DNA from 3 places in the Metabacillus sediminis genome. Region 3 is predicted to be linked to each of the others. Evidence: predicted binding sites of a transcription regulator. Region 3 holds the regulator's gene; each other region holds the start of a gene.
What was found. The regulator Rex, encoded in region 3, represses fermentation and respiration genes when NADH is low (regulators of the CRP and FNR family bind a similar motif). The targets are predictions, from matches to a motif close to TTGTGAAATATTTCACAA.

Region 1: the regulator Rex is predicted to act here: its motif matches at 2,492-2,509, upstream of yumC (ferredoxin--NADP reductase 2).
Region 2: the regulator Rex is predicted to act here: its motif matches at 7,365-7,382, upstream of WCV65_RS05410 (L-lactate dehydrogenase).

The regions. Positions count from the first base shown of each region.
Region 1 is NZ_CP147407.1:3,302,632-3,312,902, reverse strand. Features, by position in the region: gene WCV65_RS17310 (iron-sulfur cluster assembly accessory protein) at 1-157, shown strand, start outside; gene WCV65_RS17305 (transposase) at 170-751, opposite strand; gene WCV65_RS17300 (hypothetical protein) at 967-1,227, shown strand; gene yumC (ferredoxin--NADP reductase 2) at 1,285-2,280, opposite strand; gene WCV65_RS17290 (NAD(P)/FAD-dependent oxidoreductase) at 2,722-3,933, shown strand; gene WCV65_RS17285 (NUDIX hydrolase) at 4,040-4,522, shown strand; gene WCV65_RS17280 (YuiA family protein) at 4,672-4,794, shown strand; gene WCV65_RS17275 (YuiB family protein) at 4,881-5,198, shown strand; gene WCV65_RS17270 (3D domain-containing protein) at 5,380-6,078, shown strand; gene WCV65_RS17265 (cobalamin-binding protein) at 6,145-6,978, opposite strand; gene WCV65_RS17260 (divergent PAP2 family protein) at 6,996-7,478, opposite strand; gene WCV65_RS17255 (DUF309 domain-containing protein) at 7,577-7,951, shown strand; gene WCV65_RS17250 (leucyl aminopeptidase) at 7,985-9,475, shown strand; gene WCV65_RS17245 (hypothetical protein) at 9,570-9,869, shown strand; gene WCV65_RS17240 (Na+/H+ antiporter family protein) at 10,046-10,271, shown strand, end outside.
Region 2 is NZ_CP147407.1:994,165-1,004,435, forward strand. Features, by position in the region: gene WCV65_RS05375 (sugar diacid recognition domain-containing protein) at 1-300, opposite strand, end outside; gene WCV65_RS05380 (L-lactate permease) at 352-2,043, opposite strand; gene WCV65_RS05385 (FadR/GntR family transcriptional regulator) at 2,383-3,096, shown strand; gene WCV65_RS05390 ((Fe-S)-binding protein) at 3,380-4,096, shown strand; gene WCV65_RS05395 (LutB/LldF family L-lactate oxidation iron-sulfur protein) at 4,112-5,539, shown strand; gene WCV65_RS05400 (lactate utilization protein C) at 5,532-6,260, shown strand; gene WCV65_RS05405 (endo alpha-1,4 polygalactosaminidase) at 6,370-7,197, opposite strand; gene WCV65_RS05410 (L-lactate dehydrogenase) at 7,414-8,364, shown strand; gene lepB (signal peptidase I) at 8,741-9,268, opposite strand; gene WCV65_RS05420 (cytochrome c oxidase assembly protein) at 9,383-10,168, opposite strand; gene WCV65_RS05425 (DUF2243 domain-containing protein) at 10,161-10,271, opposite strand, start outside.
Region 3 is NZ_CP147407.1:284,876-295,146, forward strand. Features, by position in the region: rRNA gene WCV65_RS01670 (23S ribosomal RNA) at 1-2,167, shown strand, start outside; rRNA gene rrf (5S ribosomal RNA) at 2,241-2,356, shown strand; tRNA gene WCV65_RS01680 (tRNA-Met) at 2,559-2,635, shown strand; tRNA gene WCV65_RS01685 (tRNA-Asp) at 2,640-2,716, shown strand; gene tsaE (tRNA (adenosine(37)-N6)-threonylcarbamoyltransferase complex ATPase subunit type 1 TsaE) at 2,869-3,348, shown strand; gene tsaB (tRNA (adenosine(37)-N6)-threonylcarbamoyltransferase complex dimerization subunit type 1 TsaB) at 3,326-4,018, shown strand; gene rimI (ribosomal protein S18-alanine N-acetyltransferase) at 4,032-4,493, shown strand; gene tsaD (tRNA (adenosine(37)-N6)-threonylcarbamoyltransferase complex transferase subunit TsaD) at 4,483-5,523, shown strand; gene WCV65_RS01710 (hypothetical protein) at 5,751-5,990, opposite strand; gene WCV65_RS01715 (ABC-F family ATP-binding cassette domain-containing protein) at 5,987-7,912, opposite strand; gene WCV65_RS01720 (redox-sensing transcriptional repressor Rex) at 8,195-8,842, shown strand; gene tatC (twin-arginine translocase subunit TatC) at 8,859-9,617, shown strand; gene WCV65_RS01730 (YdiK family protein) at 9,641-9,844, opposite strand; gene WCV65_RS01735 (CPBP family intramembrane glutamic endopeptidase) at 9,841-10,271, opposite strand, start outside.

The DNA.
Region 1 (10,271 bases), 1.1 Mb from region 3:
AGATAGCGCACCCGCACTAAAAGGCACCATCATTGACTTCAAGCAATCCATGATGGGCGGCGGATTTACGATTGATAACCCGAACGCCATCGCCTCATGCGGCTGCGGGTCATCGTTTGTGACAGCAACAAATAAGGGTACTCCGGAAGAGTGCTGAGGTAAGAAGGTCCTAATTCAGGGCCTTTTTTTCGTGTCCTTCCTCTTTCTCACTCCATTTTAATTCTTCAACGAAATTCTTATAGTTTTCTTCTGAAGGATGGGGAAAGTGACTTAGAGTTTTGTCTTTATTGAGAATCGCGCATTCAAGGCTCTTGACCAAATAAGGGTAACTGCTCCATTTGTAGTTTTCCGCCTGCTGGACGGCCATGGCTTTGTAGGGGTTTAAATGGATGTAGCGGGTTGTGTTGAGGAATTTGGAGATGGTCGTAATGGGGTCAGCGTAGAATCTGCCTTCGAATAGATGGCCTCTATAATGATGCCTCCCGTTGAAATATCGGGCGTAACGAAAGTTTAACTGCTGCATAATTACATTTGGCTGGTATTGAATAACTTCAATCAGTAGATGAATATGATTTTTCATTAAACAGAAGGAATGGAGCTTGAAGGGGTACTTATGCTGGACTTCCTGGAGAATTTTCAAATAGTGGTCCTTATCGCGGTAATCTTCAAATAAAGCAGTTTTTCGTATTCCCCTTGATACAATGTGATAAATGGATCCAGGTTTAAGACTCCAATTTCGTGGCTTTGGCATAGACTCCCGCCTTTCATTATTTTAAAGAAGTATTCTACAACATGCCGTAAACACCTGTTAATAATATGTAAAAAATTCGTAAAATTATATAGAAGGATTTAGGACGGAAATTAGTTTCAAGCTATTAAATCTTTTAAATTACTTGGAAACTTGGAAACCGCCAATTATTATGCAATGCCAGGCAAACCGTCAAAACTCATGAATGCCAGGCAAGAATGCCAGGCAAACCGTCAAAACTCATGAATGCCAGGCAAGAATGCCAGGCAAACCGTCAAAACTCATGGATGCCAGGCAAGAATGCCAGGCAAACCGCCGAAACTCATGAATGCCAGGCAAACGGCCGAAATTCATGGATGCCAGGCAAGAATGCCAGGCAAGCGGCCAAAATTAATGAATGCCAGGCAAGAATGCCATTCAAACCGCCAAAATTAATGAATGCCAGGCAAACCACTCAAAACCACCGATGCCAAATATGAATACAAAAATGGGATAAAAGGAAGAGGCCGGTCAGATGACCGGCCCCTTTCTTCTTATTATTTCTCAAACAAACTAGTACTATGAAGCGGCTGAACGCGCGCTTTTGGATCAATGTATGCTTTTGCGTTGTTGACAGCAGTTGGTGCTTCACCAAAACCGCTGGCGATGAGCTTCACTTTTCCTTCGTACGTACAAATATCTCCTGCTGCGTAGATGCCTTCGATGTTTGTTTCCATTTTTGAGTTCACAAGAATATTATTCTTTTCGATGTTCAGATCCCAGTTTTTAATTGGACCAAGCGAGGAAACGAATCCGAAGTTGACAATGAGGTCATCAATCTCAATGACTTCTTTGCGCTCGCCTTTTACTTCCTGAAGGACGACTTGTTCAATGCGGTCTTCACCGATAATTTCCTCAGGAATAAATGGAGTCATGACTTCGACCTTGGAGTTCATCAGCTGTTCTACGCTGTGCTCGTGGGCACGGAATTTGTCGCGGCGGTGGACAAGTGTGACTTTTTCCGCGATTGGTTCAAGCATAAGGGCCCAGTCAAGAGCTGAATCTCCGCCGCCGCAGATCATGACGCGTTTGCCGGCAAAGGAGTTAAGATCATCGATGAAGTAGTGCATGTTTTTGCCTTCGTATTGCGGAGCATTTTCAAGTTCAAGGCGGCGCGGCTGGAATGCTCCGTTTCCAGCGGTGATGATGATGGTTTTTGTATAGTGGATTTCAGAGTTGGTGGTCAGCTTAAAGACGCCGTCCGCTTGTTTTTCTACTTCTTCCACTGCCTGATCCAAGGCAACGGAAGGGTTGAACATAGCCATTTGCTCTTTTAAATTGTTGATAAGCTCCTGCGCACGGACTTTTGGAAAACCAGCTACATCATATATGTATTTTTCAGGATAAAGGGCAGAAAGCTGTCCGCCAAGCTGAGGAAGACTTTCGATGATTTTAACGCTTGCTTGTCTCATTCCTCCATAAAATGCTGTGAACAAGCCGACGGGTCCTCCGCCAATGATGGTAATGTCGTAAACCTTTGTATCTTCTTTCACAATGCAACCCCCTAATTGATAACTATTCTTACTTATATCATACCATATTTTTTTAGGAAGCTCATCTTCCAAAAAAGATCGGTAAGTTTTTCCTGATCTAGAGATTGCAGCCTTTTCTTTCATAATCGAATGGCGAATAGAATGCAATTTAAGTAAGTATCCTACCTTATTTTCGGAATTTTCGCAACTGATGATTTGGGTTAAATAGAACTTGAAAAACATTTCACAAAGGATTAATATTGGTAATAGGCATAATTGTTAATTTTTTGTGAACCATTCTTTAAATGGTGGATTATTTTTTTGTGTACTATATAGTGAAGTATTTCACAAAGTTTTTGGCGAAAATCAAAATAAAATGGTGAAAAGAAGCGGAAAATATACGAAGGTATTATTTTCAGTTCTCTTATTCCCACAAATTTAGTAAAGGTGATGTGATTTGTCTTGAATAAACCAAAAGTAGTGGTTTTAGGTGCAGGTTATGGTGGTTTAATTACGGTTAACCGTCTTTCAAAATTAGTAGGTGTTAATGATGCGGATATTACGCTTGTTAACAAAAACGATTACCATTATGAAACAACATGGCTGCATGAAGCTTCAGCAGGTACGCTTCATCACGATAAATGCCGTTACCAAATCAAAGAAGTAATCAGCAGCCGTGTGAACTTCGTGCAGGATACAGTAACTGCGATCAAACCGGAAGAGAAGAAAATTGTTCTTGAAAAAGGCGAGCTTGATTACGACTATCTGGTTGTTTCTCTAGGTTCTCAGCCGGAAACTTTCGGAATTCAAGGTTTGAAGGAATATGCTTTTGGAATTACAAACATTAATGCTGCCCGCCAATTGCGTGAGCATATTGAACTTCAGTTCGCAACGTATCAGACTGAAGAAGTAAAACAGGATGACCGTTTAACAATTGTTGTTGGGGGAGCAGGATTCACAGGTATCGAGTTCCTTGGAGAACTTTCCAACCGTGTTCCAAAGCTTTGCCGCGAATATGATATTGATCCTAAGAAAGTCCGCATCATCTGTGTGGAGGCTGCTCCGACGGCTCTTCCGGGATTTGATCCGGAACTTGTTGAGTATGCAGTTAATCATCTTGAGCGCAAAGGTGTAGAATTCAAAATCGGTACAGCTATTAAAGAATGTACGGAAGATGGAATCGTCGTTGCTAAAGATGATCATATGGAAGAAATCAAAGCTGGTACAGTTGTATGGGCTGCAGGAGTTCGCGGAAACAGCGTTGTAGAAGAAGCTGGATTCGAGAACATGCGCGGACGCGTTAAAGTTACTCCTGATCTTCTTGCACCTGGCCACAAAGATGTATTCATCATTGGAGATTGCTCATTGATTATCAATGAAGAAATCAATCGTCCATATCCTCCAACTGCACAAATTGCGATGCAGCAGGGTGAAACTTGTGCGAAAAACCTATCCGTATTAATTAAAGGCCAGGGAGAAATGGAAGGCTTTAAAGCTGACATTAAAGGTACAGTTGCTTCCCTTGGTGAAGATGATGCAGTAGGAACCGTTTTCGGCAAGAAGCTTGTTGGAACGAAAGCATCGTTCATGAAGAAGATGATCGACAACCGTGCGCTATACATGGTGGGCGGACCTGGTATGGTCATGAAAAAAGGAAAATTCAAGTTCTTTTAATAAGTAAGGAAAGGCAAAAGCTTATAGCTTTTGCCTTTTATTATTTTTGGGTACATAATAAAAGGCATATACCATATGATGGAATGACAGAAAGAGGAGTGGCATCATGACAAGTAAACGGGGAAATGTTTGGCTGGCTGCCGCAGGTATCGTTACTGATGAATCGAACAGGTGGCTTGTTGTAAAAAAGAAATACGGCGGTTTGATGGGGAAGTGGTCCTTGCCGGCAGGATTTGTGGATGGAAATGAAACGATTGATCAGGCTGTAATCAGAGAGATTTATGAGGAAACAGGGGTTAAGGCGGTCATCGATGGAATTGTTGGGGTAAGATCCGGCGTTATTAAAGGACAGGTCAGTGACAACATGATAATCTTTAAACTGCGGGCAGCAAGCAATGTGATCCGCATCCAGGAAGATGAGCTCTTTGAGGCAGCATTTATTCCTTACGAGCAGCTGAAAACGGATCCGGATGCGTCTTTGCTGATTACAGCTCTGGCAGAAAAAGATATTCATCCTAAACTGGAGTTATTTGACCAGCTGGATCCTGGAGAGCAATTCCAGTACTCCGCATATAATTTATTTTTATAATTTTCAAAAAAATAAGAAAATTAAAGAAAACAGGAGTGCGGACTTGATGTATTCGCTTTCATTAGCTCTTTTGTCATCTTATCTGACTTTATTGTTGACAAGATACCTGCTATCTTAATTAACAATAGATCGTAAAGGGGAGATTAGAGATGGCTGCATTGAAGGCTGAAAAGAGAGAGTGTCCATATTGCTCAGGTAAGGGATATTTTCAGTTGCTGCTAGGCGGTACAGAAACCTGCGATTTTTGCAATGGAACTGGAAAAAAGTCTTGAAATATAGAAAATTCAGGGAAATTCATATTGACGTATCTAATGCGCTTTCAGTACACTGAAATTGGTGTATTGGAGGTGTTTTAGGTATGATATTGCCGGTATTTATCATTTCAATCGTATTGTTCTTTGTATTGTTCTTTGGAATCGGCTTTTTATTGAACATGCTGCTTAGAATGTCTTGGATCATGGCCATTATTTATCCGGTTGTATGCATTTTAATTATTGATGATACAGCTGCAGCCTCTTATTTCACAGCACCGGGAGAGTCTTTTCCCGCCCTGCTTCATAAAGTAGTTTCTCTTCAGGGAGTAGATGTCACCATTTTAATAAGCGGTCTTGCAGGTGCAATTTGTTCTGGACTGGTTATCCAGACGTTAAGAAAAAGAGGATATCAAATGTTCTGAGGCTTCCGATTGTTCGGAGGTTTTTTTATTTGTTCTGACTCGCAATCATTCAGCCATTAAGGTGTGGAAATCGATTCAGTAACATATCCTTTTGTTACAAATTTTTCAATTTCCCTCATTAAGAATATTTTTGTTTCCGGACGGGAACAAATAGTCTAGTGAGGGGAGTGAGAGTAAGAGAATGAGAAAGCTTGGAATATGGTCGAGGCGTTTTGTTATGGCCATGCTTTTTGCAGGAGCATTGGCTGCAACGTTTGAGGGTGTCTCAGGCGTTAAAGCGAGAGAACTGACCCAAGACTTATATAATAAGTATACATATCAAAATGAAAAAGACGGATCTCTGCGTTTCTTTGGACTTGCTATGAAGTTTTTGCCATCAGATCACCATTTGGCGGCACTAACTTCTTCAAATTCAGCGGTGAGTAAGAATGATTCCTTGGAGACGGCTTTTGATTGGGAGAAGTATCCGAAGCATAAGGTTCTTGCTACCGGCTATACGGCGGGATTTGAGTCGACAGGTAAAAATCCCGGGCATCCTGAATATGGAATTACTTATTCCGGTGTTAAGGTGAAGCGGGATTTGTTTTCTACGATCGCTGCAGATTTAACTGTATTTCCGATTGGGACGGTGCTTTTTATCCCTGATTATGGATATGGCGTTGTGGCGGATAAAGGTGCAGCCATTAAAGGTGACAGGCTGGACTTGTATTTTAATACAGTCGCTGATGTTTATAAAAATTGGGGCAAAAAAGAACTTGAGGTTTATGTTGTTAAAAAAGGGGACGGCAGCTTTACGGAAAAGGAACTGGCAAAGCTGAATGAAAGTGAATCCCTGCAAGCATTCAGACAGCAATACACTAAACCGAAAACTGGATATTAAGGCGAAAAAGGCAGCTGGGATCTTCTCCAGCTGCCTTTACCATTTGGCTATAATTTGCATTTAATTTCAAAGAATTTTCCTTCCTGAATAGATTGAAGAATTCCGAATAAGGGAGATTTGGTCCTTAAAATGGTCTGGATGCAGGATAGCAGCAAGGTTGGCCAGTCCTTCATACAGTCTTGGAGATGGCCTGCAAAAAAGCGCTTCCTGCAGCATAATTACTCTGCCGTTGCGCAGAGCTGATAATTCGGATGACCGAGTCCTTTTTTGAACATGCTCAATTTTCATTTTTGATTCTTTCACTCCGACCCAGACCAGGAAGAAATAATCGGGGTCCTTTGTTAAAATATCCTCCCAGTCCGTTTGAATGCTGGGGATTTCTGTTTGACTGAAAATGTTTTCTCCGCCCGCAAGACGGCTCATCTCAGTCAGCCAGTTTGTTCCTCCAGGAGTGAAAATCGGCTTTGGCCACCACTCAAAATAGACGGAGGGTTTAGAGGAAAGCTCCAGTGACTTAATTTCAAATTGCTTTACAATCGAGCGGAGCACCTTCGTTTTTTCCTGTGCCTTATCAAGGCAGCCAGTTCTTTCCCCTAATCTCATCAGATCCTCGTTTAAATCTTCAAAGGATTGCGGGTCAAATACCATATACGGAAGATTTCTCCGTTCGAGTTCTTCAATATTTTTCTCCATGCCCGGGACACTGAGGGAAGCGAGCACTAAGTCGGGCTCGCATTTTTCGAGATCATCCATCCGTATCGACAAATCGGGACCGAGTCTTGGCAGGTGTTTAATTTCCTCCGGCCAATCCGAAAAATCGTCGAGTCCTACTAATTGGTCCGCCAATCCCAGGCAGACGGCAAGCTCGGTATTGCTGGGGCAAATCGAAACAATTTTCATCTGGTTCACCTCATGCCCTATAGTTGGAAAAAGAGGTAATGCATTAACAGGGTAAGCAGAATTCCAGTAATCCCGCCGAAAAAAACTTCAATTGGCTGATGGCCTAGTAATTCCTTTAGCCTCTTTTGTTTTTCCTGTTCCTGATTTTGCTGCCAATCTTTCGCTTCCTTCATAAAACGGTTAAAATCAATGACCAGTTTATTAAGAACAGTGGCTTGTTCACCCGCATGGCGGCGAACTCCCGTTGCATCAAACATGGTGATAACTGCAAATATTGCCGACACGGCAAATAGGGTGGAACCGAGACCTTCTTCGAGTGCCACTGCTGTTGTCAGGGCAGTTACGGCTGCTGAATGGGAGCTGGGCATACCGCCTGTACTGGTTACGAGTGACCAATCCCATTTTCTAATGGCAATAAAATGAATGGGTACTTTCACAACCTGAGCGAAAAATATCGCAGTCAGAGCAGCTATTAAAGGGAAATTATAAAATATATCCATAATGGATTCTCCTGCCTTCCATATGTATCAGCACTTAATTGTGTTTAAATTCCCCCCTTCTGATAAAATAAAGATAACAGGCGAAGGGGGACCGCTTTATGGATGGTTATCCGGAGGAATACTACCAGTTTTTCATCCATTTTAATGAAGGCGATTTCTATACGTGCCACGACCTCCTGGAGGAAATGTGGCTGACAGACAAATCCAACCTGTTTTTAAAGGGTTTGCTTCAAATGTCTGTTGCCCTTTATCATTACAGCTACGGCAACTTAAAAGGGTCAAGAGCCATGATGCGCGCTGGCAGGCAGTACATACAGTCCTACCGCCCGATTTACTGGGGCATTAATTTGGAAAAAGTAAGTCGGTTCATGGAAAATTGTTTACTTATTATACCACAGGTCCCGGATAAGGTACCGTATGAAATGACTAAGGAGCTGCCCAGACTCCCCTTGCTCATTCTATACCTTGAATAGACCGATTAAAAACACGTGATGGAGGAATGTGACATGTTCAAAGTAATGGATACGCTTACTGGAAATGAAGAAACCCTGATTACAGGATTATTTAAAAAGACACAGCCTTTGCAGGGCACACTTGCAGCTATAGATGAGAGCCTTGAAGGGCATGTGACGGCATTGCTAAAAGAAGGGGATATTAGTGCGGACTCCATGGCCGTTGCGAAAATTTTTCCTTTAGGAAAAACGCATTTAAAAAGAATTTACATTTCCGGGCTGGGAAGGGAAAAGGAATGGGGTTTCGAAGCAGCAAGAGAAGCATTCGGCAATATCGTGAAACGCCTTCTTGCTGACCGGAAAACAGAGGCAGTCATTGATTTGGACTCTTTTACTTCTGAACACCTGAACGGATTGGAAGCAGCACACGCATTGGCTGAGGCACTCGAGCTCGCTTCCTATAAAATTAAAGATTATAAGCATAAATCAAATGAACCTGAAAAAAAGATTGAAGAGCTAACGGTTTTGACGAAAGAAGATGCTTCCGAGATAAAAGCCGCTTTATTTGTTGGAGCTGCACATGGGAGAGGCACAAATTCAGCGAGGACGCTTGTGAATATGCCGTCGAACATTCTAACGGCAAATGAGCTTGCAGAACATGCGAAAATGCTTGCCGATCGATATGGCTTCGAGTGTGAAATTCTTGAAAAAGAAGAGATGCAGAAGCTTGGTATGGGCGCGATGCTTGCTGTAAACCAAGGTTCCGCTGAGCCTCCTAAAATGATTACGCTGAAATACAATGGAAATGAGAACAGTACGGAAACAATTGGCCTTGTAGGCAAAGGAATCACCTTTGATACAGGCGGATATTCCATTAAAACGAAATCAGGAATTGTCGGAATGAAAACGGATATGGGAGGCGCTGCTGCCGTGCTTGGAGCGATGGAAATTATCGGCGAGCTAAAGCCTGAGCAAAACGTAGTGGCGGTTATTCCTTCTACAGACAATGTCATTTCAGCAACTGCCTTCAAGCCGGACGATGTCATCATTTCCATGAGCGGAAAAACAATTGAAGTGTTAAATACCGATGCCGAAGGAAGGCTTGTCCTTGCAGATGCCATCACATATGCCAAACATCATGGAGCGACCCATTTAGTTGATGTTGCGACTCTGACCGGGGGAGTAATTGTTGCATTAGGAAATGATATGACGGGTGCAACGACGAATAATGACGCCCTTTATGAACAAGTGACAGCGGCATCTAAGGAATGCGGGGAGCCAATCTGGCAGCTGCCGATTACAGAAAAAGATACAAAACGTGTAAAAAGCAGCAAAATGGCAGATCTGAGTAATTCTCCTGGAAGAGAGGGACATGCGATTATGGCTGCGGCTTTCTTGAAAGAGTTTGCTGAAGATACTCCGTGGGTCCACTTGGATATTGCAGGTACTTCGGTTACGAACAAAGAAAGCCGTCTTGGACCATCTGGTGCGACAGGAGTCATGGCAAGAACACTCGCTACATTCATAGAAAATTTTGAGGTCTAACAAGAAACAGGGCTTCCGCCTAACTCTCTGGACAATCCGACTGCATAGTTTACAGTAGGCAGGATTATACAGAAAGAGTTTTGGAGGTTATGTGATGAGTGAACAAATTAATTTATATGAAGATATGAGGCGGCCATTTGGCTTTGGCGGCTTTGGAAGACCAGGGTTTGGCTTTGGAAGGCCGGGCTTTGGCTTTGGAGGCTTCGGCCGTCCGTTCGGCTTTGGCTTTGGAAGACCATTCGGATTTGGATATGGCTTCGGGCCATTTGGCTACGGCTTTCCCTTGGGCTTGGCGGGAGGATTAGCTGCTTCTGCCTTACTGAGCCCTTATTATGGGTATGGCTATGGATATCCGTATTATCCGTATCCATATTATGGATACCCTTATTATTAATTAGAAACAGGCCGGATCGATCAAGGATCCGGTCTTTTCTATTGGAAAATTCCTTTAACATACTAATGTGATAAAACAAACCGTTGACATAGGTTCTCATTCTGTGATAATTTAGGAACATGTCATTTTATTGCTCTACCATATTAGCAAACTAAAGGATTTTTGGAGGTTCTGTTATGAATGCTGTCATTTTAGCTGTTGCCGTTCTTCTAGTGCTAAGCCTTGTCAGAGTAAATGTTGTATTTTCTCTGATTATCGGTGCATTGGCAGGGGGGTTCGCAAGCGGCTTGGATATAAAAACAATTGGAGAAGCTTTTACTTCCGGATTGGGAGGAAATGCTGCAGTCGCTCTCAGCTATGCATCACTTGGTGCATTTGCCGTTGCGCTTACTAAAACCGGGC
Region 2 (10,271 bases), 710 kb from region 3:
GAAGGGGGATATTTCATCCGGTATCCCGGTAATGCCGATTACGCCGGCTACCTCTCCCTGAAAAAATACAGGGAGATTAATCCCGGCTTTTACACCGGCTAGAGTCTGTTCATCCTTTTTGGAAATGATGACCTTGCGCTTTTCGCCTGAAGCGATTTTCGCCCCTTCATGAAATTTTCCCACCCGGGTGTCATCAGTGCTTGCGATAATCGTTCCTTCAGGAGTTACAACGATCACATCTTCCTTAATGACCTTTTTTACTTCATCCACAATTTTAGCGGCAAGTGCAGGCAGCAGCATCGTATACACTCCTTCGATTCTGTTCTTCGCCCATTATAGCAAACACAGTGATTACGGAATCATCCACTGCAGGAAGTTGTGCTGAAGGAAAGTAATCAGTCCGACAACCAAGAGCAGAAAGAGGCTGTGCTTAATGGTGAATCGGAACAGATGAGACTCTTTCCCAGCCAGCCCAACTGCTGCACAGGCGACTGCAATGGATTGAGGGGAGATCATTTTACCGGTCACACCCCCGGAAGAGTTGGCAGCAATTGCAAGAATCGGATCCATTCCAATGGAAGTGGCCGTTACCTTCTGAAGATTGCCAAACAGTAAATTGGCAGATGTATCCGAACCGGTGATAAAGACACCAAGCCAGCCCAGGAAAGGGGAGAAGAATGGGAACAAATCTCCTGTGTGGGCAAGAGTCATGCCAAGGGTTGTGCTCATACCCGATGCATTGGTGATGTAGGCAAATCCAACAACCGATCCAATGGTTAAAATCGGCATCTTCAGCTCGCCAAAGGTCTCGCCAAATGTTTTGACCCAGCTTTTCCAGGAAATGTTCACAACGAATTTCGTCACAATGGCTGCCAGTAAAATCGCAGTTCCTGCAGCACCCAGTACTTCAAGCTTATAAAAGGCGGGAATCGGATCGCCCGAACCCCCAATGATTTTGTTGTGAAGAAGCGGGACCTCGGGACTGAAGGTCAGGAGGTGGCCGATTGAATTAATCGCTTTCAAAAATGCGTTTTCTCCTTCGTAGTGACCTGTCAGCGCGAGCTTCACAGCAGGGATTCCCCATAGTGAAATGAAAAGAGTCAGGATCAAAAACGGCGACCATGCTTTTAATACTTGTCCCCTTGTATAGCCTGCAGGCGGATCATCGATTTTCAATGCTTCCGAAGCGGCCGCAGTTTCTCCTTCTGATTTGAACTTATAAATCGTTTTCGGTTTCCAGAATTTCAGGAACACGGTTAGCGCAACAAGAGAAACGAGAGCAGATAGAATATCAGGCAGCTCAGGTCCGATGAAATTTGAGCTTACATATTGAGTTAGTGCAAATGAAATCCCGGAGACGAGGATGGCCGGCATAATTTCAGCGGCCCGTTTAAATCCTGCCATCACGATTACAAGGTAAAGAGGAATAAACACCGAAATAAACGGAAGCTGCCGTCCAACCATTTTGGAGATTTCCATAGCTGATTCGCCAGTTGGCCCTGCTACCGCTATAATTGGAATCCCGATGGCTCCGAAAGCCACAGGGGCTGTATTCGCTATCAAGCAGATTCCGGCTGCATAAAGGGGATTGAAGCCCAGTCCGGCTAAAAGGGCAGCGGATATTGCAACCGGTGCTCCAAATCCTGCAGCTCCTTCAAGGAATGCACCGAATGAGAAAGCAATCAATAACGCTTGCAATCTCCGATCCTCAGTAATGGAAAGCACCGAGTTTCGGATAATATCAAACTGTCCTGTTTTAACAGTCAGTTTATACAGGAAAACCGATGTGATGATGATCCAGCCAATGGGGAGGATCCCGTATACGGCGCCCTGGGTGGCCGACATTGCGACTGTTTGAACCGGCATTTTATATGCGAATATGGCAACCGCAAATGCCACAAGCAGCGTGGTAATTCCAGCCCAATGCCCTTTCATTCTTCTAATGGCAAGCGCCCAGAAAAAGTATAATGCCGGGATCAGCGCAATAATGGCTGAGAGTGCGAGATTATCTCCCATAGGGGTAAAGTCTTGCGTCCAATTCATGGTTTTTCCTCCTTAGTTCACGGGTCTTTTTTTGTAAACGATTACATTCCGTTGCATCAGAAAAACTCTTATTAAAAGTAAAGTATAATGAATGCCCAGATGCCATTCTATGTGTGTACCTATAAAAAATAAGAGTTTTTCCTTGCCTTTTTTTGTAGATTTAACCAGTTAAGTACATGAAGGTGATAAGGTCATCTGATGACTGGTTCTCTGCTAAGAGTATAAATGGTCAACAATCGTTTAATCAACTGTTTTCTGAATTTTCTTTCGGTGCTTTATCAAATGCTGTATGCAGAGTATACTTGATACAGATGAAAGCCAGCAGAGGTGAAGGGCAAAGTGAATTACAAACAGATCAAACCAAAAAAAATATACGAAGAGGTCGCTGAAGCGATTCTTGAATCGATAAAAGAAGGGGCTATCAAGCCAGGAGAAAAGCTGAATTCCGTTCAGCAGCTCTCTGAAGATTTCAATGTAGGAAGGTCGGCGATCCGCGAAGCACTAAGCGCACTTAGAGCAATGGGAATGATCGAAATGAGGCAGGGTGAGGGTACATATGTTAAGAAGTTCGATCCGAACTCCATTGGAGGCTCCCTCCTTTCTGCCGTTCTGATGGATCGGGAGGCGATAGCCCATCTCCTTGAAGTTCGAAAAATACTGGAAGCCGGGATTGCTGCATCGGCCGCAAGAAACCGTACTGATGAAGATTTGAGCAAGCTAAAAGAAATTCTTCTTGAGATGAAAGACACGATCGGAAACGAAGAGCTTGGCGAAAAGTCCGATTTTAATTTTCATATGGGAATTGCCGGAGCCTCGCACAATCCGATGCTGATGGGTCTGATGAACAATGTTTCTGAAATGATGCTCAATACAATGCGGGAAACGCGAAGAATTTGGCTTTACTCGAAACAGACGACATCAAAGCGGTTGTACCAGGAGCATGTGAAAATTTTTGAAGCCATTTCGAATAAAGATGAAGGCCTGGCACAGGAGTTAATGATGAACCATTTAGTGAAGGTGGAAGAGGTTTTGATGAAATATTTGAAAAAGTAGGGAAGCAGACGACAGTCTGCTTTCTTTTTTTTGGGGGCAGGATGGATGGGTAAAAACAATTTCCTTTAACCGCAAGGAGCAGACGAGTTTAGCAGCAAATTATAAGTCTTCCCGGAATTTGCAGTTAAAGATAAGGCTCCTTTGCAGCCTTATCTGCAAAATCAGTTACCAATAGTTGTCTGATTTCCCCCTTGAGGAACCGCAAGACTTGATCTATAATAGGGGAAATTACGTGAAGTCATCAGATGACCTGCTGACTCATTTTCGGAAGGGGTATTGAAACATGAGAGTTTCATTGTTTGCTACCTGCCTGGCAGATTTATTTCAAACTGAAGCTGGGAAGGCAGCGGTTGAACTGCTCGAACGGCTCGGGTGTGACGTTGATTTTCCAGAGAAACAGGTATGCTGCGGACAGCCCGCTTATAACAGCGGGTATGTAAAAGAGGCGAAGGAAGCGATGAAGAATATGATCCGTGCTTTCGAAGGATCAGAATATGTGGTGTCCCCATCCGGTTCCTGTGTCGCGATGTTTAAGGAATATCCTAACCTTTTCGAAAAAGATCCAAAATGGTCGGAAAAATCGAAAGCGCTTGTAAAAAAGACTTTTGAGCTGACCGATTTTATCGTGAACGTATTAAAGGTGGAAGATGTGGGGGCACGATTTGACGGGAAGGCTGCCTACCATACATCCTGTCATATGATGAGGCTGCTCAATGTAACAGATGCCCCTTTTAAACTATTAAAAAACGTGCGGGGGCTTGAGCTTGTGCCTCTCCCGAATGCACATAACTGCTGCGGATTCGGCGGGACATTTTCCGTTAAAATGGGGGCAATTTCCGAACAAATGGTGGATGAGAAGGTAGAGTGCATTGAAAGCACGGAAGCCGGCTATTTGATTGGCGCTGACTGCGGGTGCCTGATGAATATCGGGGGGAGAATTGACCGGAAAGGAAGACCAGTGAAGGTTCTGCATATTGCGGAAGTTTTAAATCATCGATGAAGGGAGAGAACGGCCATGCCAATGAGGATTGGAACAGAGAGCTTTCAGGAGCGCGTGAACAAAGGGATTGAGGATTCTTTTATGCGGCTTGCTGTATCGGGTGCTCAGGAAAGACTGCAGGGACGGAAAAATGAAGCAGCGGAAGAGCTGGGCAGCTGGGAGGAATGGCGTTCGCACGGAGAAGAGATCCGTCAGCATACGCTTGAAAACCTGGATTTTTATTTGGAGATGCTGAGTGAAAATGTAGTGAAACGCGGCGGTCATGTTTTTTTTGCTGAAACAGCGGAGGAAGCCAATGAGTACATTGCTTCGGTTGCGAAAGAAAAGAAGGCGAAGAAGATTGTGAAGTCAAAATCCATGGTCACCGAAGAAATCAATATGAACGCATACCTTGAAGGGATTGGCTGTGAGGTGATTGAAACGGATCTTGGCGAGTATATTCTGCAGGTGGATGACCATGACCCTCCTTCTCACATTGTAGCGCCGGCTTTACATAAAAATAAGGAGCAAATTCGTGACGTTTTCAGAGAAAAGCTCGGCTACACGAAAACAGAAAAACCGGAGGAGCTTACCCTTCATGCACGCGAAATGCTAAGGAAGGAATTTTTAGCGGCAGACCTTGGTATTACCGGCTGCAACTTTGCCATTGCCGAATCCGGATCAGTCAGCCTCGTGACGAATGAGGGGAATGCAAGGCTCGCTGCAACTCTTCCGAAAACGCAAATAACGGTCATGGGGATGGAGCGGATTGTCCCGACCTTTGAGGAGTTTGAAGTGCTGGTCAGCCTGCTGACAAGGAGCGCGGTCGGTCAAAAGCTGACCAGCTACGTCACTGCGCTGACTGGACCTAAACAGGAAGGGGATGCAGATGGACCGGAGGAGTTTCATCTCGTCATTGTGGATAACGGACGGTCCAAAATTCTGGGAACTGAGTTTCAATCGGTTCTTCAGTGTATCCGCTGTGCAGCGTGCATCAATGTGTGCCCTGTGTACCGTCATGTCGGCGGACATTCATACGGATCGATTTATTCAGGTCCGATTGGTGCAGTTCTCACTCCATTGCTTGGGGGCTATGACGAATACAAAGAATTGCCTTATGCATCTACATTGTGTGCCGCCTGCACCGATGCATGCCCGGTGAAAATTCCGCTGCATGAGCTTTTGCATAAGCATCGGCAGGTCATTGTAGAAAGGGAAGGAAAAGCGCCGATTTCTGAGAAAATGGCGATGAAGGCATTTGGACTCGGTGCTGCCTCCTCGGCACTTTACGGATTGGGAGGAAAAGCTGCCCCGTCTGCAATGGCTCCTTTCACAGCAGGAGGGAAAATTTCTAAAGGACCCGGTCCTCTGAAAGCATGGACAGAAATCAGGGAATTCCCTGCACCTAAAAAAGAACGTCTGCGCGACTGGATGAAAAGCCGCCTGAAAAAGGAGGATGACTAAGATGGCAGGTACCATTAAAAATAAAGAATCCTTTTTAAATAACATAGCCCAAAATCTGGGCCGGCCAAGGCGGTCCCAAGGGGTGCTTCGGCCTGAGTGGAATCACCGCCCGCAGGATGGCATCCTTAAAGGATTGAATCAGGATGAATTGCTTGAGGTTTTTAAGGAGCAGTGCATTAGAATTCATACAACTTACAGGGAAACTAACTCCCTTGGCCTTTATGAAACCCTCAAAGATACTGTCCTGGAATATGGAGGGGGACCAGTTATTACGTGGGAGGACCCCAGATTTAAGGAATTTGGCCTGTCGGCGCTTATTAATGAAGACTGGCCAAATGAAGGTGTGCATACTCATATCTGGGATCCAAAACTCGGGGATGAAAACATCAGGAAAGCGGAAGCGGCAAACGTCGGTATCACCTTCAGCGACCAAACCCTCGCCGAATCAGGGACCGTCGTCCTTTTCAGCGGAAGCGGGAAAGGGAGGTCTGTATCTTTGCTGCCGGCCACTTATATTGCCATCATTCCGAAGAGTACGCTTGTACCGCGGATTACTCAGGCAGCCCAGGATATTCACAAGCAAATAGAGGCAGGCGAAGAGGTCGCTTCCTGTGTGAACTTCATCTCGGGACCCAGCAACTCAGCGGATATAGAAATGAACCTGGTTGTTGGAGTGCATGGCCCGATCAAGGCGACATATATTGTGGTCAAGGACTGGTGACTGTTCTGGGGAGCGGCTTCTATGGTATAGCGTAATTCCGGCTAAACGTGCCGGGACGCCGCAATTCGGCCTTGATGAATAAAAAATAGGGAGATGCCGCGCATCCCCTTTACCACTCCTCATAATCCTTAGGAGCAAAATAATGAATAAATCCCTGCTTTTCAGCAAGCTGTTCACTTTTTTCCTTTTCTTTTTCAGAAACGGTGAAGATCTTAATCCCATACTCATCAGATAAGCGGCTGGTCTTTTTCAGCCATTCTTTCGACCAGTCATCATTCATTATATAAGAGTGCTGAAAATCCTCCCACATAAACCCGTCAATAAATGGGGCCGTTTTTTGCGCGGTTTCCATCCCCCAATTTTGAATGACAGACAGCTGCCTTCTTTCCAGTACTTTAAGCAGAAGGATGAGACTCTCCTGCTGCTGCTTCATTTCTTTTGGTTCGTTTGAGAAGAAATCGTCAATGTCTCCTACTGTATCTAAAAAGACTCCGTCCAGTTGCTTATTCTCGATTTGCTGATGAATTTCTTTTAGAAGTGTTTCACGGTAATGGGGGGATGTCATATTCATTAAGTAGGCATCCCATTTTTCAAGGTAAACCCGCTCTCCATCTCTTTGATAGAAATCCTGTTTCTCAAATTGCTTGAATAGTTTTTTGTTCCATCGATCCGCTTCCATGGAATTAATATATCCGTAAACAAGAGTCCCGGTTTGCTGGATTTGTTCAATTTGTTTCCTGGAATAATACGTTGGTTCAATAATTACGAGAGGGTAGCGGGATAATTTCTTCACTGTCTCCTTCGCTGGTTCACCGTAATAGATTTTGTATTGATGAACTCCGTCGAGTGGATTTTTCTGCAGGGTGAGAAAATAACCAACTAAAAGGAAGAAAATGATGATGCAGCAAATCAACAGCAATTTGGCGTTTTTTCTCATGGATGATCATCCTTTTCTCATTTCCTTCATTCAACTTATCATACAATTGTATGGACTTTGCAAATAAGTATGCTCAGAGAATCATGTCAGCTGAATCAGTAACAAAACAGACAATAAACCTTTACATTACCCTATTGGCAAATTCTCACAATCGATATAAAATAAAAATGTGAAACACTTCACAAAAAATTCTGTTCTCTGAAAGGGTGAGGCGATATGGCAGGCGAAACAGCAAACCGGGTTGTATTGATTGGAACGGGATCTGTAGGATCAAGCTATGCTTTTGCACTTATGAATCAAGGGATTGCAGATGAACTGATTATGATTGATATGAATGAAGAAAAAGCAATGGGCGATGTCATGGATCTAAATCATGGAAAGGTATTTGCACCGTATCCGACACAAGTGAAACTTGGCAGCTATGCGGATTGCAGAGACGCAGATCTGGTTGTCATTTGTGCAGGGGCGAATCAGAAGCCGGGAGAAACACGCCTTGATTTGGTAGAGAAAAATTTAAAGGTGTTTAGAAGTATCACAGATGAAGCTATGGCATCCGGTTTTGACGGAATTTTTCTAGTGGCAACGAATCCCGTGGATATCTTAACGTATGCAACGTGGAAATTCAGCGGTCTGCCGAAGGAGCGGGTAATTGGTTCCGGAACGATTTTGGATACTGCCCGGTTTCGCTTTGAGCTTGGAGAGTACTTCGAAATCGCTCCACATAATGTTCACGCCTATATCATCGGAGAGCATGGAGACAGCGAACTCCCGGTATACAGCACAGCAGACGCTGGCGGAGTGCCGGTGCTAAAGAGAATTGAGCGGGATGCGGCTTATAAAAAGGAAGATTTAGATGAAATTTTTGTACGTGTAAGAGACGCCGCATACGAAATTATTAAGAGAAAAGGGTCTACTTACTATGGCATCGCAATGGGTCTGGTGCGGATAACGAAGGCGATTCTTCATAATGAAAACAGTGTCTTGACCGTTTCTGCCCTTCTCGAAGGGGTATACGGGGAAGATCAAATTTATATAGGTGTTCCTGCCGTGATTAACCGCGGCGGTATCAGAGAAGTGATTGAACTTGATTTGAATGAGGAGGAAAAACAGAAATTCAGGCACAGTGCAGAGGTGCTAAGGAATACTTTAAAGGATTATTTTGATTAAGCTTCATAGCATTCGAAAGAGTAAATGTTTTGAAAGCCAGTTTTCAAAACACCTTTTCCATTTTTAAATTGGATTGGTTTTGGCTGATTTCCGCTGCAGGATGCTCAAGCTGCAGCGAGGCGGGCGGTGAGCCTCCGCGGCGCAAGCGCCTGTGGGGTCTCACTTTGTCCCGCTGCTCCCGCAGGAGTCGCGCACCTTCCGCTCCAATCAGACTAACCCATAATTGTTCAAATTACTTAATAAAAAACACTCCCTCGGGGTGACAAAAATAAGCCACCTAATTTAAATGTGAATTAGGTGGCTTATTATTTTTTTTACTCCGAAAAAGAACTGATTAGCGTCTTTCATAAAATACTTATAACTTCGGTTCATCACCTTATTTCGGAACACCCATCTTCTCAAATGGAGAGAACCGGAACTTTGCTTCTCCGACAACCGCTTTTTGAGAAATACTGCCGAATACCCGGCTGTCCATGCTGTCGCGGCGGTTGTCTCCCATGACATAAAGAGAGCCGGCCGGCACCTGGATGCTTAGGTTTTCAGTCAGATTTTCGCGGGGGACAAGAACGCTTTTATTTTCCTTAAGGTAGGGTTCATTATATATTTTACCGTTAATAGTGAGAACATCATTTTTAATTTGGATTCTGTCACCGGGAAGTCCAATGACTCTTTTGATGTAATTGTCTTTTGAAATTGGCGAGTGAAAGACAATCATATCAAAACGTTCAATTTTGCTGATTTTGGATACGATGATCTGATTATTGCTTTCAAAGGTCGGCATCATCGATTTTCCCTCTACCATGACCGGGGTGAAAATAAAGTGCCGGCAGATAAGGGCAACGACGACTGCCGCCAGTATGCTTCCTAACCAGGACCAGATCTCTTTTTTACTGCGTTCTTTCATACAAGCGCCTCCTTTACTTGCTTCGGTAAAAGGCAAAAATTCTTCTTGGCTGTTTAGCTTATTTTACACGTTTTTTTCCGGGAAAGATATTATCTATTCCACCTTTTTACAACTTTATGAAGGATTGGCTTGGGATAAGGAGGTTCCTTGACGAGAGGCATGATACCATTGATAGCAAAAAACAACAATGATAAGAATATCAATTACGTCCCCTCCATAATACATCAGCATTCCCGCTGTTTCGGCTTGTTTAACCGGTACACCCGCCGGCGGATTTGCATAGATGAACTTGGACAGGATTCCATGCCCTGCGAATGCAAGGATTAAAACGGCGGCTCTGAATTTAAAGCTGTACCGTTTTGAGACAGGGTCTATGTATAGGAAGGCGATGGTAAATAGATAGCCTGCAAGAAAGATATGTACATGCACAAGAACATAAATCCACTTATGCTCATGCATTAAACCGTATAAGCCTGTCGTATAAAGGACCCATAATCCGCCAATGTTTAATATAGATGCTGCTAAAGGATGAACAGCAATCTTGAGCGGCTTGCTTTTTAGAAGCTTTGAAAGCTTGCGGCCTATCTGAACGCTCAGTGACCGAAAGGCAAGTGTTAACGGAGCGGAAAGTGAGAGCAGCAAAGGAGCCAGCATTCCAAGAAAAAGATGGCTGAGCATGTGAGCATTAAAATCTGTATGAGACCTTTCTGCCAAAGGGCCGATTACAGAGATTAATGATAAAGAAATTCCGAATGTCCAAAGCACGATTCGATAGAGCGGCCATTTTTTTTTAGATGTAAAAGCGGCTAACAGATACAAGAACCAGGCCATCAAAAAGGGCAGAGCGAGGATCAGCTGTGCCCAATTGAAGACGGAAGCTGATTCATGATGGCTATGCATCAGCTTTCACCCCATGCCTTGTTTTAATCAGTAACATAATACCCGCTGCAAGCATCGCTGCGGCTGTTATGTTCCAGACAAGATCATATGGAAGGATATTGAC
Region 3 (10,271 bases):
AACACTGAATGGAGGCCCGAACCCACGCACGTTGAAAAGTGCGGGGATGAGGTGTGGGTAGCGGAGAAATTCCAATCGAACCTGGAGATAGCTGGTTCTCTCCGAAATAGCTTTAGGGCTAGCCTCATAGTGAGAGTCTTGGAGGTAGAGCACTGATTGGACTAGGGGCCCTCATCGGGTTACCGAATTCAGTCAAACTCCGAATGCCAAAGACTTATCTATGGGAGTCAGACTGCGAGTGATAAGATCCGTAGTCGAAAGGGAAACAGCCCAGACCACCAGCTAAGGTCCCCAAGTATCCGTTAAGTGGAAAAGGATGTGGGGTTGCTTAGACAACCAGGATGTTGGCTTAGAAGCAGCCACCATTTAAAGAGTGCGTAATAGCTCACTGGTCGAGTGACCCTGCGCCGAAAATGTACCGGGGCTAAACGGATCACCGAAGCTGTGGACTGTTCTTACGAACAGTGGTAGGAGAGCGTTCTAAGGGCTGAGAAGCCAGACCGGAAGGACTGGTGGAGCGCTTAGAAGTGAGAATGCCGGTATGAGTAGCGAAAGAGGGGTGAGAATCCCCTCCACCGAATGCCTAAGGTTTCCTGAGGAAGGCTCGTCCGCTCAGGGTTAGTCGGGACCTAAGCCGAGGCCGAAAGGCGTAGGCGATGGACAACAGGTTGAGATTCCTGTACCACCTCTTTTCCGTTTGAGCAATGGAGGGACGCAGGAGGATAGGGTAAGCGCGCTGTTGGATATGCGCGTCCAAGCAGGTAGGCTCAAGGGATAGGCAAATCCGTCCCTTGGTTAAGGCTGAGCTGTGATGGCGAGGGAAATGAAGTACCGAAGTTCCTGATTCCACACTGCCTAGAAAAGCTTCTAGCGAGGAAAATGGTGCCCGTACCGCAAACCGACACAGGTAGGCGAGGAGAGAATCCTAAGGTGATCGAGAGAACTCTCGTTAAGGAACTCGGCAAAATGACCCCGTAACTTCGGGAGAAGGGGTGCTCTTTAGGGTGAATAGCCTTGAAGAGCCGCAGTGAATAGGCCCAGGCGACTGTTTAGCAAAAACACAGGTCTCTGCGAAGCCGCAAGGCGAAGTATAGGGGCTGACGCCTGCCCGGTGCTGGAAGGTTAAGAGGAGAGGTTAGCGCAAGCGAAGCTTTGAATTGAAGCCCCAGTAAACGGCGGCCGTAACTATAACGGTCCTAAGGTAGCGAAATTCCTTGTCGGGTAAGTTCCGACCCGCACGAAAGGCGTAACGATCTGGGCACTGTCTCAACGAGAGACTCGGTGAAATTATAGTACCTGTGAAGATGCAGGTTACCCGCGACAGGACGGAAAGACCCCGTGGAGCTTTACTGCAGCCTGATATTGAATTTTGGCACAGCTTGTACAGGATAGGTAGGAGCCTTGGAAACCGGAGCGCCAGCTTCGGTGGAGGCATTGGTGGGATACTACCCTGGCTGTGTTGAACTTCTAACCCGCGGCCCTGATCGGGCCGGGAGACAGTGTCAGGCGGGCAGTTTGACTGGGGCGGTCGCCTCCTAAAATGTAACGGAGGCGCCCAAAGGTTCCCTCAGAATGGTTGGAAATCATTCGCAGAGTGTAAAGGCACAAGGGAGCTTGACTGCGAGACCTACAAGTCGAGCAGGGACGAAAGTCGGGCTTAGTGATCCGGTGGTTCCGCATGGAAGGGCCATCGCTCAACGGATAAAAGCTACCCCGGGGATAACAGGCTTATCTCCCCCAAGAGTCCACATCGACGGGGAGGTTTGGCACCTCGATGTCGGCTCATCGCATCCTGGGGCTGTAGTCGGTCCCAAGGGTTGGGCTGTTCGCCCATTAAAGCGGTACGCGAGCTGGGTTCAGAACGTCGTGAGACAGTTCGGTCCCTATCCGTCGCGGGCGCAGGAAATTTGAGAGGAGCTGTCCTTAGTACGAGAGGACCGGGATGGACGCACCGCTGGTGTACCAGTTGTCTTGCCAAAGGCATCGCTGGGTAGCTATGTGCGGACGGGATAAGTGCTGAAAGCATCTAAGCATGAAGCCCCCCTCAAGATGAGATTTCCCATCGCAAGAGTAAGACCCCTGAAAGATGATCAGGTTGATAGGTTCGAGGTGGAAGCGTGGTGACACGTGCAGCTGACGAATACTAATCGGTCGAGGACTTAACCTTTATTCAAGTAAGGCTGCTTCACTCGTGCAGCAATCGTTATCTAGTTTTGAAAGAGCAATCTTTCAACCACATATCTGGTAATTATGGCAGAGAGGTCACACCCGTTCCCATACCGAACACGGAAGTTAAGCTCTTTAGCGCCGATGGTAGTTGGGGGTTTCCCCCTGTGAGAGTAGGACGTTGCCAGGTATGAGAGTTATTCCAGGGACAGCATGTCTGTCCTTGAGATAACCTTAATGAAGTACTTTTTATTGTCGCGGGGTGGAGCAACGAGCAATGCTTCCGTGAAAAAGCTTCGAGTTGTACTCGCCGAGCTGCTGCTTGGTTTTGCTTCCTGAGGCGAGGACAGTCTACTGTCCATAAGCATACTAAACTTAATACTTTCTATTATCGCGGGGTGGAGCAGTCTGGTAGCTCGTCGGGCTCATAACCCGAAGGTCGCAGGTTCAAATCCTGTCCCCGCAACCAAAATGGTCCGGTAGTTCAGTTGGTTAGAATGCCTGCCTGTCACGCAGGAGGTCGCGGGTTCGAGTCCCGTCCGGACCGCCATTACATGTATAAGACAACGAAACGTGATGTTTCGTTTTTTTTATGCTTATTTTTTGGTGCGGCGGACTTGGATAAACGAATGGAGTGCGCTAAACTGTTTATAATGATACAAGAACGAAAGGCTTCACTATATAGAATGACAGGTGATCATCATGAAAGCTTTTGAAACGGCTTCTTCTTCCGCACTTTTCACTCAGGCTCTATCAGAAAAACTGGCCCTGCTTCTGCAAGGAGGGGATGTTTTGACGCTTGAGGGAGATTTGGGCGCCGGAAAAACTACGTTCACGAAAGGATTGGCAAAGGGACTGGGCATTAAGAAGATTGTAAACAGCCCTACTTTTACCATCATGAAAGAATATCATGGGGGACGCCTTTCTTTATACCATATGGATGTTTACAGACTGGATGAAGAAAGTGAAGCGCTTGGATTCGAGGAATATTTCGAAGGCAGCGGTGTCACAGTGATTGAATGGGCTCATCTGATACAGGATCAGCTTCCTGTCGAACGGCTTGAGATTGGTCTGTTCCGCACGGGAGATGAGGAGAGAAGCATCCGTTTTACTCCTCATGGGCAAAAATACATTGATATATGCAAGGAGCTTTTTGAAAATGACGAAAGCATTAGCGATTGATACATCCAACGACACGCTTGGAATAGCCTTACTTTCAGATGGAGTGGTGACAGGCGAGCTGATCACTCATGTAAAAAAGAATCACTCGGTTCGGGCGATGCCTGCCATTGAGCAGCTGCTGAAGGATTGCGGAACGATTCCGGCTGAACTTGGTGCCATCATTGCTGCGTCAGGCCCCGGTTCCTATACAGGAGTTAGAATTGGAATGACGATTGCGAAAACACTTGCATGGTCTCTTTCCATTCCTCTCTATACGGTTTCGAGTCTTGAAAGCCTTGCTGCAAACGGCCGGTATTTCCAAGGATTGATCTGTCCGATCTTTGATGCGAGGAGAGGGAGAGTGTATACCGGACTATATTCAGAGAAGAACGGAGCCATTCTTCGCCATGCTGAGGATCAGAACATTCTTCTTGCGGACTGGCTTAAAGAATTAAAAGAGAAAAAGAAACGTGTCTTATTTATTGGACACGATGTTGAAATACACTGGGATGAGATTGAGAGTAGTCTGGGCAGTCTGGCTGCAAGGGCCGATTCGGTTCAAAACAGCCCTAGGCCTTCAGAGCTTGCAAGGATCGGTCTTCAGAAGGACCAGTCCTCTGTGCACACGGCAGTGCCGAACTATACGAGGCTGGCAGAAGCAGAGTCTAAATGGCTTGAAGAGCAAAAATAAGTTGGTGGAGAACGTGGGGAAAAGTGAGTTAAAGATCAGGGGCATGAAAGTGGAAGATATCGAATCTGTTTATGAAATAGAGACGAAATCCTTCAAATCGCCCTGGAATAAAGAGTCCTTTTATAATGAAGTGGCCCATAATCTTTTTGCCACTTATTTAGTTGCTGAAAACGAGCAGAGAGTCATCGGATACTGCGGAATCTGGCTCATTGTAGATGAAGCGCAGATTACCAATATTGCCATTCTTCCCGAATACAGAGGGAACGGCTATGGTGAGCTTCTTCTCAGAAAAGCGATGAAGGAAGCGAAGAAACGCGGAGCGAAACAGCTTTCCCTGGAGGTTCGCGTTTCGAACTACCCCGCCCAGTCACTTTATAAAAAACTGGGGTTTCAGCTTGGAGGAATCAGAAAACAGTATTATACCGATAATTTAGAGGATGCTTTAGTTATGTGGGTGATGTTAAATGGAGTTTAAAAATGTATACATTTTAGCGATTGAAACAAGCTGTGATGAGACAGCGGCGGCTGTAATAAAGAATGGAAACGAAATTGTCTCCAATGTAGTGGCTTCGCAAATTGAATCTCATAAGCGTTTTGGAGGCGTCGTCCCAGAAATTGCATCGAGACATCATGTAGAACAGATTACATTGGTGCTTGAGGAAGCGATGCAGCAGGCAGAGCTAACCTACAAGGATTTGAGCGCTATAGCGGTGACGGAGGGACCTGGTCTTGTGGGTGCCCTATTGATTGGAGTCAACGCTGCCAAAGCGCTTGCCTTTGCACACGGGATTCCTTTGATTGGGGTTCACCATATTGCAGGCCACATCTATGCGAACCAGCTTATTACCGAGCTGAAGTTTCCGCTTCTGTCACTTGTTGTATCGGGCGGACACACGGAGCTTGTATACATGGAAGAGCATGGCTCTTTTGAAGTCATTGGTGAAACTTTGGATGATGCAGCAGGTGAAGCATACGACAAAGTAGCAAGAACGTTGAATATGCCATATCCCGGCGGTCCGCATATTGACCGTCTGGCCCACGAAGGTGAGCCGGTTCTTAATCTTCCGCGAGCGTGGCTTGAAGAGGGGTCCTACCATTTTAGCTTTAGCGGACTTAAATCGGCAGTTATTAACACGCTCCACAATGCGAAGCAAAAAGGTGAGGTTATTGAAGCAAAGGACCTGGCAGCAAGCTTTCAGCAAAGTGTTGTAGAAGTACTGGTTGAAAAAACTTATCGGGCGGCAAATGAGTACAAAGTTCATCAAGTTCTCCTTGCAGGCGGTGTTGCAGCCAATAAGGGACTGCGAACAGCGCTGACAGCGCGCTTTAAGGAGATGCCTGATACGGAGCTTGTCATTCCTCCGCTGTATTTATGTACAGACAATGCAGCCATGATTGGCGCTGCAGGTCACATGCTTTTCCAAAAAGGCAGAAGAGGGAGCATGAGTATGAATGCAAACCCCGGCCTTGAACTGGACAATGCTGATTGTGGACCAAGATCCTGAACCTGTTAATAACCAGGCAGGATCTTTTTTTATCCTAAAAGTTATCCACACACTTATCCACATAAGCTTTAATAGCAATAAAATCTATATATACCATAAGCTAAAGAGGTGTGGAAACCGTGGATAAATTTAGAGCTGTTTGTGGATATTGTGGATAAAAAAGCTGAAACCGCGCTAATCCACAGACGAAGCCTGTGGATAAAAAAGAGCAGCCAGAAAGCAGGTATTCATGCTGCCTCAGTCATCTGAGATTGGCTTGATTTTTTGCCAATTTCCGCGGGAAGGGCAGAGAGCCTTCCAATCGCTTTGCGCCTGTGAAATCTCAACCCTTTCGCTCCAATCACTAACCATTTATGGGTAAAGAACAATTCATAATCCTTAATAGAAAACAAAAACCCGGAAACGATAGCAGCGTTTCCGGGTTTTCCTATTATTGCACTTGGCAAGGCTTTTAGACAGTCCTTCATGCTTGAAGCTCTTCCCATTCATCCATCAGTCTAGACACAGATAAACGGTGCTCTTCATTTTCACGGCTGATGTCCTGCAGCTTTTCATGATCGTGAAAGTTCGCCGGATCAGCTAGCAAGTGCTCGTTTTCCTCGATTTTCTCTTCAAGGGTAAAGATTTCAGCTTCAATTTCTTCAATCCGCCGCTGTTTTTGCCGCTCCATTTTCTTAAGTTCTTTCTCCTGCTGATAGCTCAGCTTCGTTTCTTTTGAGTCCTGAACCTTTACAGAGCCAGCTTCCTCCTGCAGTTTTATCGCAGCCAGCTCCTCTTGCTCCTGTTTCTTTTCAAGATAGTAATCGTAATCCCCGAGGAACAGCTCGAGACTATTCTTTGAAAGCTCGCACACCTTCGTTGCAATCCGGTTGATGAAGTAACGGTCATGCGAGACGAACAGAATGGTTCCTGGATAATCTACCAGGGCATTCTCCAAAACTTCCTTGCTGTCCAAGTCCAGATGGTTCGTCGGCTCATCGAGGATCAGCAGGTTCGCTTTTTCGAGCATCAGCTTCGCAAGGGCAAGTCTCGCTTTTTCTCCTCCGCTTAAGGCAGAGACAGGCTTCAGAACATCATCCCCTGAGAAAAGAAAATTACCGAGTACCGTCCGGATCTCCTTTTCAGGCTTAAGGGGATATTCATCCCAAAGCTCATTTAACACCCGCTTGTTCGAGGTGAGCTCTGCCTGCTCCTGATCATAATAGCCAATCTTCAAACTGGAACCGTAGCGGATATCGCCTTCAATTGCCTGAAGCTTTCCAACAATTGTTTTTAGGAGCGTAGATTTTCCGATTCCATTCGGTCCTACGAGTGCCAGGCTGTCTCCCCGGTCTGCGGAAAACGAAATGTTGGAGATGGTCGGGATTTTTCCATCATAGGAAACAGAAAGGCTGTCCACCTTCAGGACATCGTTTCCGCTCTGCTTTTCAATATCAAACCGGAAAACGGCTGATTTTTCATCCCCAAGCGGACGGTCCAGCATGTCCATTTTTTCAAGCTGCTTCCGTCTGCTTTGGGCCCGTTTTGTTGTGGATGCTCTGGCAAGGTTCTTTTGAACGAAATCCCTGAGCTTGGCGGCCTCATCCTGCTGTTTCTCATAGGCCTTCATATCACGCTCATAGTTCTCTGCTTTTTGCTCCAGGTACTTGCTGTAGTTTCCGATAAATTTCGCGGATTGAAGCCTGGAGATCTCATAAACCTGGTTCACCACTTTGTCGAGGAAATACCGGTCATGCGATACGATCAGAACGGCGCCTTTATAGCCCTGAAGGTACTGCTCCAGCCAGGAAAGAGTCGCAATGTCCAAGTGGTTTGTCGGCTCATCCAGAATCAGAAGGGCCGGACTTGTTAATAGAAGCTTTCCCAGGGCAAGCCGGGTTTTCTGGCCTCCGCTGAGCTTGGCAATCGAAGTTGAGGAATCAAAATCCCCGAATCCAAGGCCATGCAGAATAGAGCGGATGTCTGCTTCATACTGATAGCCGCCGCGTTCTTTAAAGGAAGTCTGCAAATGATCGTATTCCTTCATGACCTGTTCAAACTGCGGGCTGCCCGGATTGATCTCGGCCATATCGGATTCCATGCCGCGCATTTTTTTCTCCATCTGCTGAAATTCACTGAACACCGTCAGCATTTCATCCCAAATGGAACGGGACGATTCAAGCCCCGTGTTTTGCGCCAAATAGCCAATGGTCAAATCCTTTGGCTTGATTATCTCGCCGGAATCATACGATAATTGACCTGAAATAATTTTAAGAAGCGTGGATTTTCCGGCACCGTTTCGGCCGACGAGGGCAATCCGGTCCCGTGTTTGAATTTCCAGCTTAATATTCGATAATATAGGCTCAGCTCCAAAAGATTTTGTGAGCTGCTGAACTTGTAGTAGAATCATTCTTTTCACCTCATGTATACTAGTTTCAGTGTAGCTTAACTGCGGTTTGCCGGCAACCATGCTGTCTGTTTCACCGGAAATTGTTGCAATCCGTAAACAGACAATCAAGATAAAATAGTGTATAGTTTGGGTAAGACGCTTTGAATGTCCATTTTTATCCACTTCCAATTGGCGGAGGAGATAAAATTGGAAGCGCTAACTAAATGATGATAATGGAAGATCCTATAGAAAAAGTGGGGAATAAGCCACTAGATTTGCATCAAGGAATGTGAGGGAACGAGAATGAACATTGATCAATCCAAAATACCGCAGGCGACCGCTAAGAGGCTGCCTTTATACTATCGCTTCTTGAAAAACCTTCATTCTTCAGGAAAGCAGAGAGTTTCTTCGGCCGAATTAAGTGACGCGGTCAAAGTCGATTCTGCTACGATCCGCAGAGATTTTTCCTATTTCGGCGCTCTTGGCAAAAAAGGCTACGGATACAATGTAAATTACCTGCTGTCCTTTTTTCGGAAGACACTGGATCAGGACGAATTAACAAAAGTCATTCTGATTGGCGTCGGGAATCTGGGAACTGCATTTTTACACTATAACTTCTCCAAAAACAACAATACGGAAATTTTCGCTGCGTTTGATGTGGCGGAGGATAAAATCGGGACAACGGTAGGGGAGGTTCCCATTCTTCATCTGGACAAGCTGGAGGAACATCTGCCGGATGGAGCACCGGTTGCCATCCTGACGGTTCCTGCCCCTGCAGCACAATCCATTACCGACCGTCTGATTGCGATTGGCGTCAAGGGCATATTGAACTTTACCCCTGCGAGACTGAACGTACCGGATCATATTCGGATTCACCATATTGATTTGGCCGTAGAACTGCAATCTCTTGTGTATTTCCTTAAGCATTATCCGAGCGAGACATCTGTGTAAAAGGATGGATGGTTCCATGAATGAACGGGAAATGTCGGTTTATGAGCATATTGAGGAACTTAGGAAACGAATTTTAGTCATTGCCATCTTTTTTATTCTTGCCCTGATTGCAGGCTTCTTTCTTGCGAAGCCGATCATTTTGTTTCTGCAGCAAACAGACGAAGCGAAGAATCTGACGCTGAATGCATTCAGAATGTCAGATCCGCTCTTCCTTTATATGAAGTTTGCGGTGATTATCGCATTAATCTTAATCTCTCCGCTGATCCTGTTCCAGCTGTGGTCCTTTATCAGCCCTGGACTGTATGAAAAAGAACGGACAGCTACATTAAGCTATATTCCATTAAGCGTTCTGTTGTTTTTGGGGGGCATTTCATTCTCTTATTTCGTTCTTTTTCCGTTTGTCGTAAGATTCATGACGAATTTTTCTGATGATTTAGGGATCAGCCAGGTAATCGGAATTAACGAATATTTTCAATTCCTTTTTGAGCTGACCCTGCCTTTCGGGCTGCTTTTCCAGCTCCCGGTGGTCATTATGTTCCTGACAAGGCTCGGAATAGTCACGCCTATGTTTTTGAGAAAAATTCGGAAGTTTGCGTATTTCTTTTTGCTCGTCGTAGCCGGACTCATTACCCCGCCGGAGCTCCTATCCCAGGTGATTGTGCTCCTGCCGCTGATTATCCTTTACGAAATCAGCATCATCGTTTCACAGCGGGCCTACCGCCAGTCATTAAAGATTCAGATGGAGGAAGAGGCGAAGGAGCAGCTTTCCCAATAAAAATAACCTGTCCGGCGGACAGGTTATTTTTTCTCTGTATTCCTTTTAAGCTTTCGGCCGAATCGCAGCATCCGGAGCGCAACGGCAAAATCAAAGGTTGCAATCAGCATCATAATGATGGTCGGGAAGGTCCAGAGGCCTTCTGCGGCGCTGTTAATGGCCAAGTATGTGAATAGTGCTCCCATTGCTAAGTAAAAGATGGCAAGTGCGCCAGGACGTGCTCTCATAAAAAGTTTCCTCCAATAATGCTTTGCAATTGTTCAGCGTCTTTCATCAATCGTTCAATGTCGTCCCTGTACACATACTGAATCACAATCACTAATGTATTCATCGACAAATGAGCGATAATCGGAACGATGATGCGCTTCGTTTTAACATAAAGAAAAGCGAACGTAAATCCCATAGCCGAGTAAAGAAGTATATGGGAAGGGTCCTGATGGACGACCGCAAAGATCACCGAGCTGATAAGTGCGGCCAGGACGAAATTGGTCCGTTTATAAATCGTTCCGAAAATGATTTTGCGGAAAACAATTTCCTCAAGAATTGGTCCTGCAATCGAAACAACAAAGATCATGAGCGGGGTCACCTTGACGATGTCCATAATCCGCTGTGTATTTTCCGATCCGGGTTTAATGCCGAATAGCTGAATCTCAA